3 regions of the Nonomuraea sp. NPDC050786 genome follow, and region 3 is predicted to be linked to each of the others. Evidence: predicted binding sites of a transcription regulator. Region 3 holds the regulator's gene; each other region holds the start of a gene.

Region 1 (5,294 bases), on a different contig from region 3:
CCCGGTCGTCGGCCTCCATCCTGAACGCGGTGACGGCCGCCCTGTCAGGCAGCGGGAAGACGTACGTGGCCTCGAGCGTGACGTCGAACGGGTTCCTGAACCCCTGCGTGACCTCGACCCCGGCGATGAGCCCTGAGATGTCGGCGGCCACGTCCACGCTCTCCAGCGGCAGGTTGCCGCGTTCCGTCCGCAGCGCGCCGAACCCGGCCTCCGGCACCGGCAGGCACCGTGCGGGCTCCAGCGAAGTGATGTTCATCTGAGTTCCCTCTCTTCGAGCACCGCGAGCAGCGGCGCCGCCGCCGCGAGCACCGCCTGAACGTCCTCCTCGGAGGGGACCCGGCCCGCGTCCAGCACGAGCCGCACCCCGTCCGCCAGCCTGACCCCTGTGACCACCGGGGCAGCCGGTCCCTCGTGGGCCGCCCCTTGACCGGGAGCCCATGGACCAGTTGTCCCTTGACCAGTAGTCCCTTGACCAGTAGTCCCTTGACCAGTAGTCCCTTGACCGGCCGCCCCCGGAGCCCGTGCGGCCGCCTGCCCGTGCCGATCAGCCCAGAACCGCCCCCTGGTGTGCTCCCCACCGGCCCGCGCTGCGCCGTCTCCGGGGTACTCGGCGCCGGTCGTGGCCTGTGCCACGTCGTCATCGGCCCACATCGCATCAAGCTCGGCCGCACTGCGCTCCGTCGCGTCAGGCTGGGCGGGGTCAGGCTGAGCCGCGCTGCGCTCGGGCGCGTCGGGCTGGGTGGTGTCGCGCTGAGCCGCGCTGGGGTCGGGCGCGTCGGGCTGGGCGGTGTCGCGCTCAGTCGCGCGCCGCTCGGTCGCACCGTGCTGGGCATCCCGGCGCTCGACGGTGCTGTGCTTGCCTGCGGCGCTGCCACGCTCGGCATCGGTGCCGGTAGCAGCGCCTGCATCGTCCGTTCGGGCATCGGTGCCCGGTCCGGCGCCGTCGTGAGCGGCGCGGGTGTCGCGTCGCGGATCGGCGTGCGTGGCACCGGTGCCGTCGTGCGTGGCGTCGGCTTCCGGCCTCGCGTGGTAGGCGGCCGCCGGCCCGTGCCTCAGCGGCGCCTCGCCGTGCAGCGCGTCCTCCAGCCAAGCCGCCCCACCGGTGCTGGGCGCCGCGTCCGCCCGAGGTGTCGTGTCCGGCCTCGGAGCGGCGGCCGGTCTCGGGGTGGCGCCCGGCCCGACGGCGATGTCAGGTCCCAGCGCGTCGCTCGACGTCATGGGTCCCGGGCTGGAGTGGGAGGGCCCGTCCGGTGAGCCGGGGGCGGGGGCCAGACCGGCCGTGGCCTCCAGCATGCGGTCCGTGGCGCCGGTCAGGGCCGCCTGGATCTGGGCGATCGAGTGGCCGGCCGCCTGCAGGCGCTTGACGGCCACGAGCTGCAGCAGGTGTCTCCGGCCGTACTGGGCGATCCTGCCACGCCTGGTCAGAGGCGGGTCCACCAGGCCGATCGTCGTGTACCACCTGATCAGCCGCTCTCCGGGCACGTCGCGGACCCGGCCGTTGGCAGGTGCCGCGCCGCTGCGCAGGGCGCGCGCCGCGTGCTCGGCCAGTTCGCCGATGGTCCAGGTGTCGCTCATACCTCCACCATGACACTGTCATTATTACACTGTCAACAACAGCATGGAATGCCCGCTCGGTCGTTGTCGTTCTAAATAGGGAAAGTCCTACTTACAGGGGAGGAATGCGACATGGCTGTGATTACCGGCCCCCTTGCGGGCGAGGCCAAGAACACCGTCGCGGAGGCTCTGCAGGGCGCCCTGGTCGATCTCATCGACCTCTCGCTGGTCGCCAAGCAAGCACACTGGAACCTCATCGGCCCGCACTTCCGCTCGATCCATCTCCAGCTCGACGAGCTCACCGACCTGGCCAGAACGCACATGGACACCGTCGCAGAACGCGCCGTCGCGATCGGCGCCAACCCGGACGGCCGTTCCGCCACGGTCGCCAGGGCCACGAAGCTCCAGCAGCCGGAGTCCGGCTGGCTGGAGGACGGCAAGGTGGTGGCGATGATCACCGGCCTTCTGGACGGCGTCAGCAAGCGGATGCACGAGCGTGTCCGGACGACCGAGGAGGCCGACCCGGTCAGTCAGGACCTGCTCATCGCGGTGGCGCAGGACATCGACAAGCAGCACTGGATGTTCCAGGCCATGGCCTGATCCGCACGGGCCTGATCCGCACTGACCTGACCTGCCGGAAAGCCCGGGAGCCCGTTCGGGGCCCCGGGCTTCGGCACGCCGGACGGCAGCACGTTTGCGCAGAGTTTGATGTCGCGAGTCCCTGTCATTCATGTCGGTGCGGTCGACTAGCGTGGCACCTAGAGGGAGGCCCCACGATGTCCCACAAGACTCTCCTCCGCACGGGCCCGCTCTGGCGGGGCGGCACCAGCCCGTACGGTCCGCTCGGCCTGCCGGGCGCGGACGGCCTCGCGCTGCCCGCCGGCTTCACCGGCAGGGTGGTGGCCACTTCGGGCCAGAAGGTCGCCGGGCTGACCTGGCACGCCGCTCCCGACGGCGGCGCCTGCTTCCCCGACGGCGCCGGCTGGATCTACGTGTCCAACTCCGAGCTCCCGCTGCTCGGCGGCGCCTCGGCGCTGCGCTTCCGGCCCGACGGCACGGTCGGCGACGCGTACCGCATCCTGTCGGGCACCGACCTCAACTGCGCGGGTGGCGCCACGCCGTGGCACACCTGGCTGTCGTGCGAGCTCGGCGACCGCGGCCGCGTCTTCGAGTGCGACCCCTACGGCGCGCGGGCCGCGCGCCCCCGCCTGGCCATGGGCCGCTTCAGGCACGAGGCCGCCGCCTGCGACCCGGAGCGGCGCGTGATCTACATGACCGAGGACGAGCCCGACGGCTGCTTCTACCGGTTCAGGCCCGGCGACTGGGGCGACCTGACGGAGGGCACGCTCGAGGTCCTGTGCTCGGCGGGGCGCTGGCAGGCGGTGCCGTCACCGGCGGCCCTGGTCACGGCGGCCCGCCACCAGGTCGAGGACGCCCGCCACTTCGACGGCGGCGACGGCTGCCACTACGCGGGCGGCGTGTGCTACTTCACCACCAAGGGCGACACGGGCCTGTGGGCCTACGACGCGCAGACCGCCACGCTCGACCGGCTCTGCGAGGGCGTGCGCGCCATCACCGCCGCTCCCTCGGGCGACCTGTACGTGGCCAGGGAGACGACGGAGATCGACGTCATCACCCCCGACCGCGCGGTCACGCCGTTCCTCAGGCTCGAGGGGCGCCCAGGGGCGGAGCTGACCGGGCTGGCCTTCTCGCCGGGCGGCGAGCGGCTCTACTTCTCGGCCAGGCGCGGCCGCGCCGAGGGCCACACGTTCGAGGTGGCGGGGCCGTTCCGCGCCTGATCAAGCGGTCAGATAGCGCACCAGCATGACCTTCAGCTCCGCCACCAGCTCCGCGCCGCGCTCGGGCGGCGCGGAGGTCACCAGCGGCATCACCGCCTTCACCATGGCCACCGCCATCGTCCCCATCAGCGCCGCGCGCTCCTCCGGCAGGCCGGGGGAGCGGCGGCGCAGCATGGCGGCGACCTGCCGGGAGATGTCGGCGTGGAGACGCTGCGACGCCGCGGCCAGCTGATCGCCCGTCGCCGTCCCGTACAGCAGCGACCAGTACGCCGGTGACGCGCTCTTGAACCGGACGCTCTCGTCCACGAGCTGCCCCACCAGCGCCTCCAGCGGCACCTCCGGGGTGACGGCGGCCAGCCGGGCGGCCCAGAACTCCTGGCGGTCGACCGTGTAGCGGGCCACCAGCCCGTCCAGGATCTCCTCCTTGTTGCGGAAGAACTGGTACAGCGACCCCGGGGACATCTCCGCCCGCGCGGCGACGTGGTTCGTCGTCATGTCCGGATAGCCCACCTCGGCGATCACCGACTCGGCGGCGTCGAGGATCTCCGCCATGCGCTTCAGGCCACGCGCCTGCCGGCGGACCGTGCGTTCAGGCATGGGTCTCCTCGTTGACAAATGCGAGCATTTACTTGTATTTCTGGTTCGGCAACGAAACACGAGCAGTTTACCGGGTTTGCTTGACGGGGAGGCGAACATGGCGATGAACACGCAGGTCCGGCCGGCTCGCGAGGAGACGGGCGGCCCGCCGCTGCGCCGGCTGGGCTTCCTCCTCGTACGCCGCCGCAGGATCGTGCTGGCGCTGTCCGCCGTCGTGCTCGTCGTGGCCGCGGCGCTGGCGGCGGGGGCGGTGCCGCGGCTGTCGCTGGCCAGGTTCGAGGCGCCCGGGAGCGAGTCCGACCGGGCGCAGGCCGAGCTGGGCCGGCGCTTCGGCACCGGCAGCCCCGACCTGGTCTTCCTGGTGACCAGCAGGAACGGCACCGTGGACGACCCAGCCGTCGAGGCCGAGGGCAGGGAGCTGACGGCGCGGGTCGCCGCGCAGGAGGGCGTCGCCGAGTCCGCCTCGTACTGGACCCGGGGCAGGCCCGCCACCCTGCGCAGCGAGGACGGCAAGCACGCGCTGATCGTGGTGCGCATCCCGGGGGACGCCGGTCACGTGCGCGCGCGGGTCCTGCCCCGGCTCGTGCCCGAGATCACCAAGGGCACCGGCCTGCTCCAGGTGCGGGCCGGGGGAGGGGAGGAGGTGTTCAGGGAGACCGTGCCGCTGGCCAGGCAGGACTTCGTACGGGCCGAGCTGGTCATCTTCCCGCTGGCGTTCGTGCTGCTCTGGCTCTACCAGCGGCGGGTCATGGCGGCCCTGGTGCCGATCCTCGCGGGGGTGCTCGCGATGGTGGCCGGCCTGGCGCTCCTGCGAGGCGTCCTGCTGTTCGCCGATATTTCGACGTTCGCCCTCAACCTGACGCTGGCCATGGGGCTCGGGCTCGGCATCGACTACTGCCTCTTCGTGATCCAGCGCTTCCGCGAGGAGACGCGGCGCGGCGCGGACCGGGCGAGCGCGGTCGCCGGCGCCGTGGAGCACGCGGGGCGGACCGTGCTGTTCAGCGGGCTCACCGTGGCCGCGTCGCTGGCCGTGCTGTTCGCGCTGCCGTTCGACTTCCTGCGCTCCTTCGCGTACGCGGGCATCGCCGTCGTCATCGGCGGCCTGTTCGCGGCGGTCATCGTGCTGCCCGCGGCGCTCGCCTCGATCGGCGGCACGATGCTGCCCAGGCGCACGGGGCCCGAGCGGACGGGGCCCGAGCGGGCCGCCGGGTTCTGGCACGCGCTGGCCACCAGGGTGATGCGCCGGCCCCTGGTCCTCGGCGGGCTGGCCATGGCGGTGCTGCTGCTGCTCGCCTCGCCGTTGCTGGGGCTGCGCTTCGGCGCGGCGGATGATCGCATCCTGCC
Region 2 (5,294 bases), on a different contig from region 3:
CACCGATTGCAGGCGGTTGAGGGCTTCCTCCACGCTGTCGCCCACTGTGCCGAGGTCGGCCCAGAGGTTCGGCAGCTCGGCTACGGGGGCGACGCGGGCGTCCACGTGGCCCACCTTCTCCCCGACGGCGTCCACGTGGTCGCGCACCGCCTCCACGTGCTGGGCCAGCCCCTCCGCCCACATCGGCGGCTTGGCGGCGAGGTCGTCGAGCCGTCCGCTGACCGCATGCAGCGTGCCGCTGAGGCCGCCGAGCTCGCGCTCGCGCACCTCCCGCAGCAGCCACTCCATGCCTTCGAGTCGCTGGCGGATCTCGTCCAGCACTGCCCCCTGTGTGCGCTGCTCGTACACGTGATCCTGCGCGGCACGCGCGAGCAGATCCCGCATCCTCTCCGAGATGCCGGATTGGCCTCCTGCCTGGAGAAGGGTGGTGTGGTTGGAATGGTCCACCGAAAGCTCCTTTGGCTCGCCGACGGTCTGCCGCGCAGCGGTGGGGATAGGTCCGATTTGCAGATGGAAGCGAGAACACGGGTAACCGCATCAGGGGGAGAACTCCCGCCCGCCCACCTTAGTCCTTCGATCAAGGTCAGGACGCGGCGAATGGAAAGATCGTGGGTAACGGAAAAATGCCCGGTTTAGGCAGGTGGGGCAGCATCGCAGATGATGACTGACGGCTTATCAATGATCCGGGTAAGGATGATTACCGCGGACTTTTCGCCATTCAGCCGTAGGTCCGATCTGAGGCGTTCGATGTCGACGGCGGAGCCGCGCTTCTTGATGGTGACATTCCCGATTCGCCGCTCGCGGAGCAGCGCTCGCAGCTTTTTCAGCGAGAACGGGATGACGTCCGAAATTTCATATCTGGCCGCCCATGGGGTGTCGATCGGTTCGTCCCCGGTGATGTAGGCGATCAACGGGTCGAGCAGGCGCCCGCCCACGATTTCGGACACCTCGCCCACGAGGTGCGCCCGGATGGCCGCGCCGTCCGGCTCGTAGACGTACCTGCCGACCGGGCCGACCTGGGCCTCGGCTCCCGTCGCAGTCAGCGTGTGCCCGCCGGGGAGCAGGGTGGCGCGCCGCGTCGCCCCCTGGAAGCCGGTCCAGAGCGCGGCCTCCTTGACCTCGCCCTTGTACGAGACCCACTCGGCCTCGGCGCCGTCCGGGATGAACTCGTACGGGATGCCCGGGGCGACCTTGACGCACGCGCGGGAGGCCCTGGAGACCAGGTCGAGCACCACCGGCCAGGGCGGGGAGTAGGCCATGGGATCGAATGTCCTGCCCCTGCTCGTCCGCCTGGCCGGGTCGGCGAACAGCACGTCGTACGCCTCCGGCCTGACCCCGGCCGCGTCCGCCACGGACACCGTCACCCTGTCGCCCAGCCCGAGCGCCTCGGCGTTGGCCCTGGCCACGGCGGCGGTCAGCGGGTCGGTGTCCACGGCGGCCACGGCACAGCCGGCGCGGGCCAGCGCGAGGAAGTCGCCGCCGATGCCGCAACACGCGTCCACCACGCTGGGCGGATCCGGCCATGACGCGATCAGGCGGCGGACGCGGTGCTCGGCGACCTCCGCCCGGGTGGACTGCTCCACGCCGTGCGGCGTGAAGTACATCCGGCCGGCGTCCTCGCCGAACTTGGCCCTGGCGCGCTCCCTCAGCCCGGCCTGGGTCAGCGCGGCGGAGGTGAGGGCGGGGTCGTACGTCTTGCGCAGCTTTGTGGCGGCGGCGACCGGATCGGCCCCTGCCAGCTCCCCGGCCTCCGCGAGGGCCCGCTGCCCGCGCGGGGTCAGCAACTCCTTGAAGGCGTCGAGGTCCACATCACCCGACGTTAGTGCCATGCCCGGGCAGGTTGGGCCGCGGGCGTACTGTGGGAAAGAGCAGTTGGGGTGCTGATCGCTCTCAGCAGACGCGTTCGTGTTGACTGTCAAGCCCCTCTTGCATATGTTTCCTGTTGGCACTCTCCCCTTGAGAGTGCCAACGTGCGACGAGGCAGGTCTGACACCCGCGACGGCAGGCCCAGCTGGTCGCCTCTTCTAGATCATTCAAATCTGAAGGGGAGGTCCGATCGTGACGACCGCCACTAAGGTTCCCGTTAAGCCGCTCGGCGACCGCATCGTGGTCCAGCCGCTTGAGGCTGAGCAGACCACCGCTTCCGGCCTGGTCATCCCTGACACCGCCAAGGAGAAGCCGCAGGAGGGCAAGGTCCTCGCGGTGGGCCCGGGCAACTGGGATGAGGACGGCGACAAGCGGATTCCGCTCGACGTCTCGGAGGGCGACATCGTCCTCTACAGCAAGTACGGCGGCACCGAGGTCAAGTACGGCGGCGAGGAGTACCTCGTGCTCTCCGCCCGCGACGTTCTCGCGATCATCGAGAAGTAAGCCGGTGTGTCGGGCCCCGGGCGCTCTTGAGGGCGGCCGGGGCTTTCGACGCTAGGAGAGGACTTTCAGCAATGGCGAAGATCCTGGAGTTCGACGAGGGTGCCCGCCGCGCGCTTGAGCGCGGTGTCAACGCCCTCGCGGACGCCGTGAAGGTAACCCTCGGCCCGCGCGGCCGCAACGTCGTCATCGACAAGAAGTTCGGTGCACCGACGATCACGAACGACGGCGTCACCATCGCTCGTGAGATCGAGCTGGAGGAGCGCTACGAGAACCTCGGCGCCCAGCTCGCCAAGGAAGTTGCCACCAAGACCAACGACATCGCGGGTGACGGCACCACCACCGCGACCGTCCTGGCCCAGGCCATGGTCCGCGAGGGCCTGCGCAACGTGGCCGCCGGCGCCTCGCCCCTGTCGCTCAAGCGCGGCATCGACAAGGCCGCCAAGGAGATCAGCGACAAGCTGCTCGCCAGCGCCCGCCCGGTCGAGGACAAGAAGGAGATAGCCAACGTTGCGACGATCTCCGCCCAGGACGCGCAGATCGGCGACCTGATCGCCGAGGCGTTCGACAAGGTGGGCAAGGACGGTGTGCTCACCGTCGAAGAGTCCAACGCCATGGGCATGGAGCTCGAGTTCACCGAGGGCATGCAGTTCGACAAGGGCTACGTGTCGCAGTACATGGTGACCGACCCCGAGCGGATGGAGTCCGTCCTCGAGGACGCCTACATCCTGCTCACCCAGGGCAAGATCTCCTCCATCGCGGACTTCCTGCCGCTGCTGGAGAAGATCGCCCAGACGAAGAAGCCGCTGCTCGTGGTCGCCGAGGACGTCGAGGGCGAGGCCCTGGCCGTCCTGGTCACCAACAAGATCCGCGGCACGTTCACCTCCGTCGCGGTCAAGGCCCCCGGCTTCGGTGACCGCCGCAAGGCGATGCTGCAGGACATGGCCATCCTCACCGGCGGCCAGGTCGTCAGCGAGGAGGTCGGCCTCAAGCTGGAGCACGTCGGTCTCGAGGTGCTCGGCCAGGCCCGCCGCGTCGTCGTGACGAAGGACAACACCACCATCGTCGACGGCGCCGGTGACGCGCAGGCCATCGAGGACCGCGTCAAGGAGATCAGGCTCGCCATCGAGCAGTCCGACTCCGACTGGGACCGCGAGAAGCTGCAGGAGCGCCTGGCCAAGCTCGCCGGCGGTGTGTGCGTGCTGCGTGTCGGCGCCGCCACCGAGGTGGAGCTGAAGGAGAAGAAGCACCGCCTCGAGGACGCGATCTCCGCGACCCGCGCCGCGATCGAGGAGGGCATCGTCTCCGGCGGTGGCTCCGCGCTCATCCACGTCTCCAAGGGCCTCGACGACCTCGGCCTGTCGGGCGACGAGGCCACGGGTGTCGGCGTCGTCCGCCGCGCCCTGGTCGAGCCGGCCCGCTGGATCGCCGAGAACGCCGGTCTCGAGGGCTACGTGGTCACCCACAAGGTCGCCGAGCTGGAGGCCGGCCACGGCCTCAACGCCGCGACCGGCGAGTACGGCGACCTGATCGCGCAGGGTGTCATCGACCCGGTGAAGGTCACGCGCTCCGCCGTGCAGAACGCGGCGTCGATCGCGGGCATGCTGCTCACGACCGAGGCGCTCGTGGTCGACAAGCCCGAGGAGGAGGCCCCGGCCGCCGGCCAGGGTCACGGTCACGGCCACGGCCACTGACCCGTCCCCCTTCCGCTCGTCACGGCCCGCACCCTTCAGGGGGTGCGGGCCGTGCGGCATTTATGGCCACCGGTTCCCGCCCTGCCCTTTGACGACTGGTGCCGCTCACCAGCCCAGGTCGCGTAGCGTCAACACGTGTGCCGACGACGGCAGCAGGCAGACCGCCGCCCAGTAAGCGGGCCGCGACCCGAACTCCCCGGCTCGCCGCCGAGAGCGGGAGCACCACGGCCTGGTTGGCCGCGGAGGAGGCGGCCGGTGTTCACTTTAGTTCGGTGTCATCGGTGGTCTTCGAACTAAGAGGCAGGTCGCGGCCGCCCTGGAGCGCGTCAGCCATCAGCCGGGCCAGGCGCTGTCCTCCATCGCCGAAGTAGTCACTCCACCAGGGCGGGGTTGTCGGCGGCCAGGCCATCCAGCGTGCCGCCGCCCATCCAGCGGGTCGGGATGCCGTGGCCGGCGGTGAGCTCTTCCAGCCAGTCCAGCCGCGGGTTACTGGGCTCCCAGCGTCACCAGGCTCCATGAGCGGACCGGTTCCCATGGGGCAAGGGCCGGTAGGCCTGCGCCACGCTCCGACCGTCCGGGCTGGGGGAGCCGCGTGTGCATGGCCGGCGGGTCTGGCGAACGGCCGTGTTCATCAAGCCGCGATCAAACCCAGGTGGAGAGTTACATCATCCGACAAACACACCCCACTGTCCCTTTCTCTCGTACTTGGTCCGCCCCCTGGTGGTAACAGCCATTGGCGGTGAGAAAGATCTTGCTGATCCAAGGCGAAGGGCGTCGCTCCCGCGGAGGACGCCCTTCGTGCGTTACGTGGCCGGTTACAGTGCGACGGGGACCGTCTGGTACCAGCCGGTGATGGGGTGACCAGGTGGACGATGTTCTGGTTCCGCATGATCGGTGCAGCCGCGTTCGGCTCGAAGCCGACGCGGGCGGCGGTGTGGCCGCCAGAGCCGCTCTCGGCCGTTCGACGGGTCAGTGCACGCAGAGGGCCGAGACGGTCACTTCGTAGACCCACCAGGAGCTGTCCGGCGCAATGAAGAGAGCGCGATCGCTCTGCGACCAGTTCGTGCAGTCGCCACCCGCCGCCAGCACCGCCGCCCTGGCCTCCTGCGCGCCGTTGTGCTTGGCCACGTCCGAGGTCCGGCCCTGGCCCACCGCGCTCGCCGAACGCGGAACCGTGTAGGACACGGCGGACTGATCGGTGGCGGCGTCGGCTGTCACGCCGCCGAGACCGAG
Region 3 (5,294 bases):
GGCGCCCACAGCCACGTCGGCGGCACCCGCTGGTGGAACGTCAAGCACCCGGCCGCCTACGCCCAGCGCCTGGCCGCCGGCGCCTCGCCCGCCCACGCGCGCGAGGTGCTCGGCGACGACGACCGGGCGGCCGAGCGGCTGATGCTGGAGCTGCGGCTGTCGTCCGGCTACCCGCTGGCCGAGGTGGCGCCCGCCGCGCGCCCAGCCGTGGCGAGCGCGCTGGCGCGCGGCCTGCTGGAGCCCGGGCCTTTCAGATCGGGCCTGATGGTGCTCACGCTCCAGGGGCGGCTGCTGGCCGACGCCCTCGTCAGGGACCTGCTGGCCTAGGTGATCATGCGGATGGAGAACGGGTAGCGGTACCTCTCGCCCCGGTTGGTGGCTATGGCGGCCTGGATGTGGAAGATCAGCGACAGGACCCAGATGACCGGGAGCAGGAGTATGCCGATGAAGACGAACGCCAGGACGAAGGCGATGACATAGCCGATGAACATCGTGATCTGGAAGTTGAGCGCCTCCGCCGCCTGGTCCCTGACGTAGGGGGACTCGTCCTTCTTCATCAGATAGATGATCAGCGGGCCGATCCACGAGACCAGCAGGCCGAGCAGGTGCGAGAGCATCGCCATGGTGGTGTCGTCGGTGCCCGGACGGGGGCCGAACCTGCCGGGGACGTACGGCTCTCCCGGGGGCCGGGCGTACCCGTAGCCGGGCTGCGGTGGCGGGCCGTAACCGGGCGGCGGGGGAGGGGGATAGCTCGGGGGTTGCTGGCCGTAACCGGGCTGACCGTAACCAGGCTGGCCGTAACCCGGCTGGCCGTAACCGGGCTGGTCACCTGAGCTTGGCTGGCCGTAGCCCGGTTGTCCGTAACCGGCCTGACCATAGCCAGGCTGACCGTAGCCCGACTGTCCGTAACCTTGCTGTCCGTAGCCGGGCTGAGAACTGGGTTGCTGCCCGTAGCCCAGCTGCTCACCGTAGCCGAGCTCGGAGCCGGGTTGCCGGCCGTAGTCCGGCTGCTGAGGGCCGGAGCCCTGGCTGGGCGGGATGTCCGAAGGTGGGACGAAGCGGGTGGCGTCGTCGTCCGGCGCCGGCTGCGGCGGGTCCTGGCTCATGGTGCCTCCGTAACGAAGTCGATCAGTTCCTCGACCCGGCCGAGGAGTTCCGGCTCCAGGTCTGCGTACGTGGAGACGGAGCCGAGGATCCGCCGCCACGCCTCCGCGGGCTCCATGCGCCAGCCCAAGGCGTCGATCACGCCCTCTTTCCACGGCACCCCGCGCGGCACGGCCGGCCAGGCCGGGATGCGCAGCACGGACGGCTTGACCGCCTCCCAGATGTCGACGAACGGATGCCCCACGACGAGCACGTCCGGCGAGGTGATCTCGGCCGCGATCCTGCTCTCCTTGGAGCCGGGCACGAGATGGTCCACCAGCACCCCCAGCCGGCGCCCCGGCTCCGGGCCGAACTCCGCCACGATGGCCGGCAGGTGGTCCACGCCCTCCAGGTATTCGACCACGACCCCCTCTACCCGCAGGTCATGGCCCCAGATCTTCTCGACCAGGGCGGCGTCGTGCACGCCCTCCACGTAGATCCGGCTCTCCCTCGCGACCCTCGCCCGCAGCCCCTCCACGGCGATCGAGCCGGACGCGCTGCGCCGGGGGGCCGCGGGGGCCGCCGCCGGGCGTACCAGCGTCACGGGCTTGCCCTCCAGCAGGAACGCGGCGGGCGCGAGCGGGAACAGGCGGCGCTTGCCGAACCGGTCTTCGAGCGTCACGGCCTCCTTGTCGCAGGCCACCACCGCGCCGCAGAAGCCGCTGTCGGCGTCCTCCACGACCAGGTCCAACTCGGCAGGCACGTGGGGGATCTTGCCCTTCCCCGGCCGCCGCCAATTTCCCGCCAGCACATCGCCCTCGTACACACGGGGACCGTAGCAAATCACCCGGCGACCGCAAGGCGCTTGCGCGCGCCGCTACGGCGTACCAGGACGACGACCGTGCCGATGACGGCGACGAGCAGCCCCGCGCCCGGGATCAGGAGGAGCGCGGCCACCCCGCCGGCGATGCCGCCCGCGGCCGAGGCCAGCGGGCGGCCCACGCCGTACCGCACGTCGGCCTGCTCCGGGGTGGTGCAGATGAGCTGGTAGTCGCCCTTGGACGGGGCGTTGACCACGAAGAGCTCCACCCAGGTGACGGATCCGGACGTGACCTTCTGCGTGCCCGCGGTCTTGGCGAGCTTGGCCGGGCTGGAGATCTCGCACACGTAGTTGACCTGCGTGTCGCTGGACAGGTAGATCGCGGGCCGGTCCGCCGGGTCGACCGGGATCGTCACGCGTTCGCCGGACGCGAATGTCCTGTTCGGGGCCAGGTCGCTCACGCTGTTCACCAGGCCCGTGGAGAACACCACGACACCGGCGATCGCGCACACGACGAAGATGCCCCAGACCAGTCCGATCCACCACAGGCGCGGCTTGATGGCTTTCGAGTCGATTCGAGGGGGAAATTGGGGTTGTTGGCCGTATTGTCCGTACTGAGGAGGTGGGCCGTATTGAGACGGCGGGCCGTACTGCGGTGGCGGGCCGTACTGCGGCGCAGGCCCGTACTGCGGCGGAGGTGGCCCGTAGCCCGGCTGGGACCCGGGCTGAGGGCCGTAACCGGGCTGGGACCCGGGTTGAGGGCCGTAACCCGGCTGGGAGCCGGGCTGCGGGCCGTAAGGCGGAGGGGGTGAATTGTCGCTCATGTCGGCAAGTGTGGTACTTGCCCCTTGTAAGAAGCTAGGAGCCAGGTTGCGACTTGCTGTTATCGCACCTTGTGGGCGAGAGCCGTACACTTGGCACTCAGGAACACAGAGTGCTAGATGGTTGCGTTCCTCGAATGGCAGAGGCAGGAGGTGAGCACGTGCTCGACGATCGGAAGCTGGCGGTGCTCCGCGCCATTGTCGAAGACTACGTGTCCACCAACGAACCGGTGGGCTCCAAGGCGCTCGCCGAGCGCCACAACCTGAAGGTCTCCCCGGCGACGGTCAGGAACGACATGGCCGCGCTGGAGGAGGAGGGCTACATCACCCAGCCGCACACCAGCGCGGGCCGCGTGCCGACGGACAAGGGCTACCGCCTGTTCGTCGACCGGCTCTCGCAGGTCAAGCCGCTGTCGGCGGCCGAGCGCAGGGCGATCGAGACGTTCCTCGCGGGCGCGGTCGACCTCGACGACGTGGTCACCCGCACGGTCCGGCTGCTCGCGCAGCTGACCAGGCAGGTGGCGGTCGTGCAGTACCCGACGCTGACGCGTTCGACGGTCAGGCACGTCGAGCTGGTGCCGCTCAACGAGCGGCGGGTCATGCTCGTGCTGATCACCAACACCGGCCGCGTCGAGCAGCGGGTGATCGAGCTGCCCGAGGCCGTGGATGACACCCGCATCGCCCACCTGCGCGCGGTGTTCAACGCCTCCCTCGACGGCTGCGGCCTGAGCAACGTGCCCGAGCTCGTCGCCGACATGCCCGAGCGGCTGCCTGTCGAAGACCGGCCCGCGGCGGCCACGATCCTGTCGGTGCTGCTGGAGACGCTGGTCGAGCGGCACGACGAGAAGATCGTGTTCGCCGGCGCGGCGAACCTCGCGGGCGCCGACTTCACGACCGGCCTGCGCGACGTGCTCGAGGCGCTGGAGGAGCAGGTCGTGCTCATGCGGCTGCTTGGCGAGACTACCAACGACACCCCGTCCGCGCTCACCGTGCGCATCGGCTCCGAAAACCCCTACCTGCGGGGGACATCCATCGTCGCGACCGGATACGGTTCTGGCGACAACCAGCTGGCCCGGCTCGGCGTGCTGGGACCGACCAGGATGGACTACCCGGTTACGATGGGCGCCGTGCGCGCGGTGGCACGCTACGTCAGCCAGATCCTGGCTGCATCATAAGAGGTCGATAAGTGGCAAACAGCGACTACTACGCCACCCTCGGGGTGCGCCGTGACGCCAGTCAGGACGAGATCAAGAAGGCGTACCGCCGCCTGGCCCGCGAGCTGCATCCCGACGTGAACCCCGATCCTGAGACCCAGGAGCGGTTCAAGGAGATCACGCAGGCCTACGAGGTGCTGTCCGACCCGAACAAGCGCCAGATGTACGACCTGGGTGGCGACCCGTTCGGCGGAGCGGGAGCAGGCGCGGGTGCCGGCGGCTTCGGAGCGGGCTTCCCGTTCAGCGACATCATGGACGCCTTCTTCGGCACCGCCACGGGCGCCAGGGGGCCGCGCTCGCGTGCCCGCAGGGGCCGCAACGCCACCATCCGGGTCGAGCTCGACCTGCGCGAGACGGCGTTCGGCACCACCCGCGAGCTGGTCGTCGACACGGCCGTGCTCTGCGAGGTCTGCCACGGGGCGGGCGCGGCGCCCGGCACGCATCCCGACACCTGCGACATGTGCAGCGGGCGCGGCGAGATCTCCCAGGTCACCCGGTCGTTCCTGGGCCAGGTCATGACCTCGCGGCCGTGCCCGCAGTGCGGCGGGTTCGGCACCATCATCCGCCACCCCTGCCAGGAGTGCTCCGGCGACGGCCGGGTGCGCACCCGCCGTACGATCAAGGTCCGCATCCCCGCGGGCGTCGAGGACGGCACCCACATCCAGCTCGCCGGCGAGGGCGAGGTCGGCCCCGGCGGCGGCCCGCCCGGAGACCTGTTCCTGGAGATCGTCGAGCGTGCTCACGAGATCTTCGAGCGGCGCGGCGACGATCTCCACTGCACCGTGCAGATCCCGATGACCGCCGCCGCGCTCGGCACCATCCTGGCGGTGGAGACGCTCGACGGCTCCGAGGAGGTCGACGTCCGCCCGGGCACGCAGTCGGGCCAGGTCATCACCATGTTCGGGCGGGGCGTGCAGCGGCTCAACGAGTCCGGCCGCGGCGACCTGCTGATCCACGTCAACGTCGAGACCCCGACCCGTCTCGACCCGGCGCAGGAGGAGCTGCTGCGCGAGTTCGCCAAGCAGCGGGGCGAGGAGCGGCCGCCGGGCAAGTTCGCCCCCGGCCAGCAGGGCTTCTTCTCCCGGCTGCGCGACGCCTTCAACGGCAGGTGACGTGACCGTCCCGGTGTTCCTGTCCGAGGAGCTGGACGGTCCCGAGCTGACGCTCGCCGGTCCCGAGGGGCGGCACGCGGCCTCCGTGCGCCGCCTGCGAGCCGGTGAGCGGGTCGATCTGACGGACGGCGCCGGCACGGTCGCCGAGTGCGTCGTGCGCGAGGCGCTGAAGGACTCACTCCGGCTCGACGTCCTGCGCCGCTACGAGGTCGAGCCGCCCGAGCCGCGGCTGGTCGTCGTCCAG

Evidence for each region. Region 3 encodes HrcA, which represses chaperone genes, less so after heat shock. Its sites were predicted from a motif close to TTGGCACTCTCNNNNNGAGAGTGCCAA; they were not measured.
Region 1: AB0H84_RS06140 (DNA starvation/stationary phase protection protein) is a predicted target of HrcA. The motif match lies at 1,585-1,611, and genes of this name have one in related genera.
Region 2: groES (co-chaperone GroES) is a predicted target of HrcA. The motif match lies at 1,943-1,969, and genes of this name have one in related genera.

The regions. Positions count from the first base shown of each region.
Region 1 covers NZ_JBFAHJ010000002.1:377,744-383,037, reverse strand. Annotated here, with positions in the region: gene AB0H84_RS06150 (VIT domain-containing protein) at 1-256, opposite strand, end outside; gene AB0H84_RS06145 (MerR family transcriptional regulator) at 253-1,575, opposite strand; gene AB0H84_RS06140 (DNA starvation/stationary phase protection protein) at 1,687-2,154, shown strand; gene AB0H84_RS06135 (alkaline phosphatase PhoX) at 2,331-3,353, shown strand; gene AB0H84_RS06130 (TetR/AcrR family transcriptional regulator) at 3,354-3,950, opposite strand; gene AB0H84_RS06125 (MMPL family transporter) at 4,048-5,294, shown strand, end outside.
Region 2 covers NZ_JBFAHJ010000030.1:100,979-106,272, reverse strand. Annotated here, with positions in the region: gene AB0H84_RS40255 (hypothetical protein) at 1-447, opposite strand, end outside; gene AB0H84_RS40250 (class I SAM-dependent methyltransferase) at 633-1,829, opposite strand; gene groES (co-chaperone GroES) at 2,056-2,370, shown strand; gene groL (chaperonin GroEL) at 2,442-4,061, shown strand; gene AB0H84_RS40235 (hypothetical protein) at 5,031-5,294, opposite strand, start outside.
Region 3 covers NZ_JBFAHJ010000012.1:108,770-114,063, reverse strand. Annotated here, with positions in the region: gene hemW (radical SAM family heme chaperone HemW) at 1-327, shown strand, start outside; gene AB0H84_RS22985 (DUF4870 domain-containing protein) at 324-1,106, opposite strand; gene AB0H84_RS22980 (DUF3097 domain-containing protein) at 1,103-1,909, opposite strand; gene AB0H84_RS22975 (hypothetical protein) at 1,927-2,415, opposite strand; gene hrcA (heat-inducible transcriptional repressor HrcA) at 2,886-3,899, shown strand; gene dnaJ (molecular chaperone DnaJ) at 3,911-5,050, shown strand; gene AB0H84_RS22960 (16S rRNA (uracil(1498)-N(3))-methyltransferase) at 5,052-5,294, shown strand, end outside.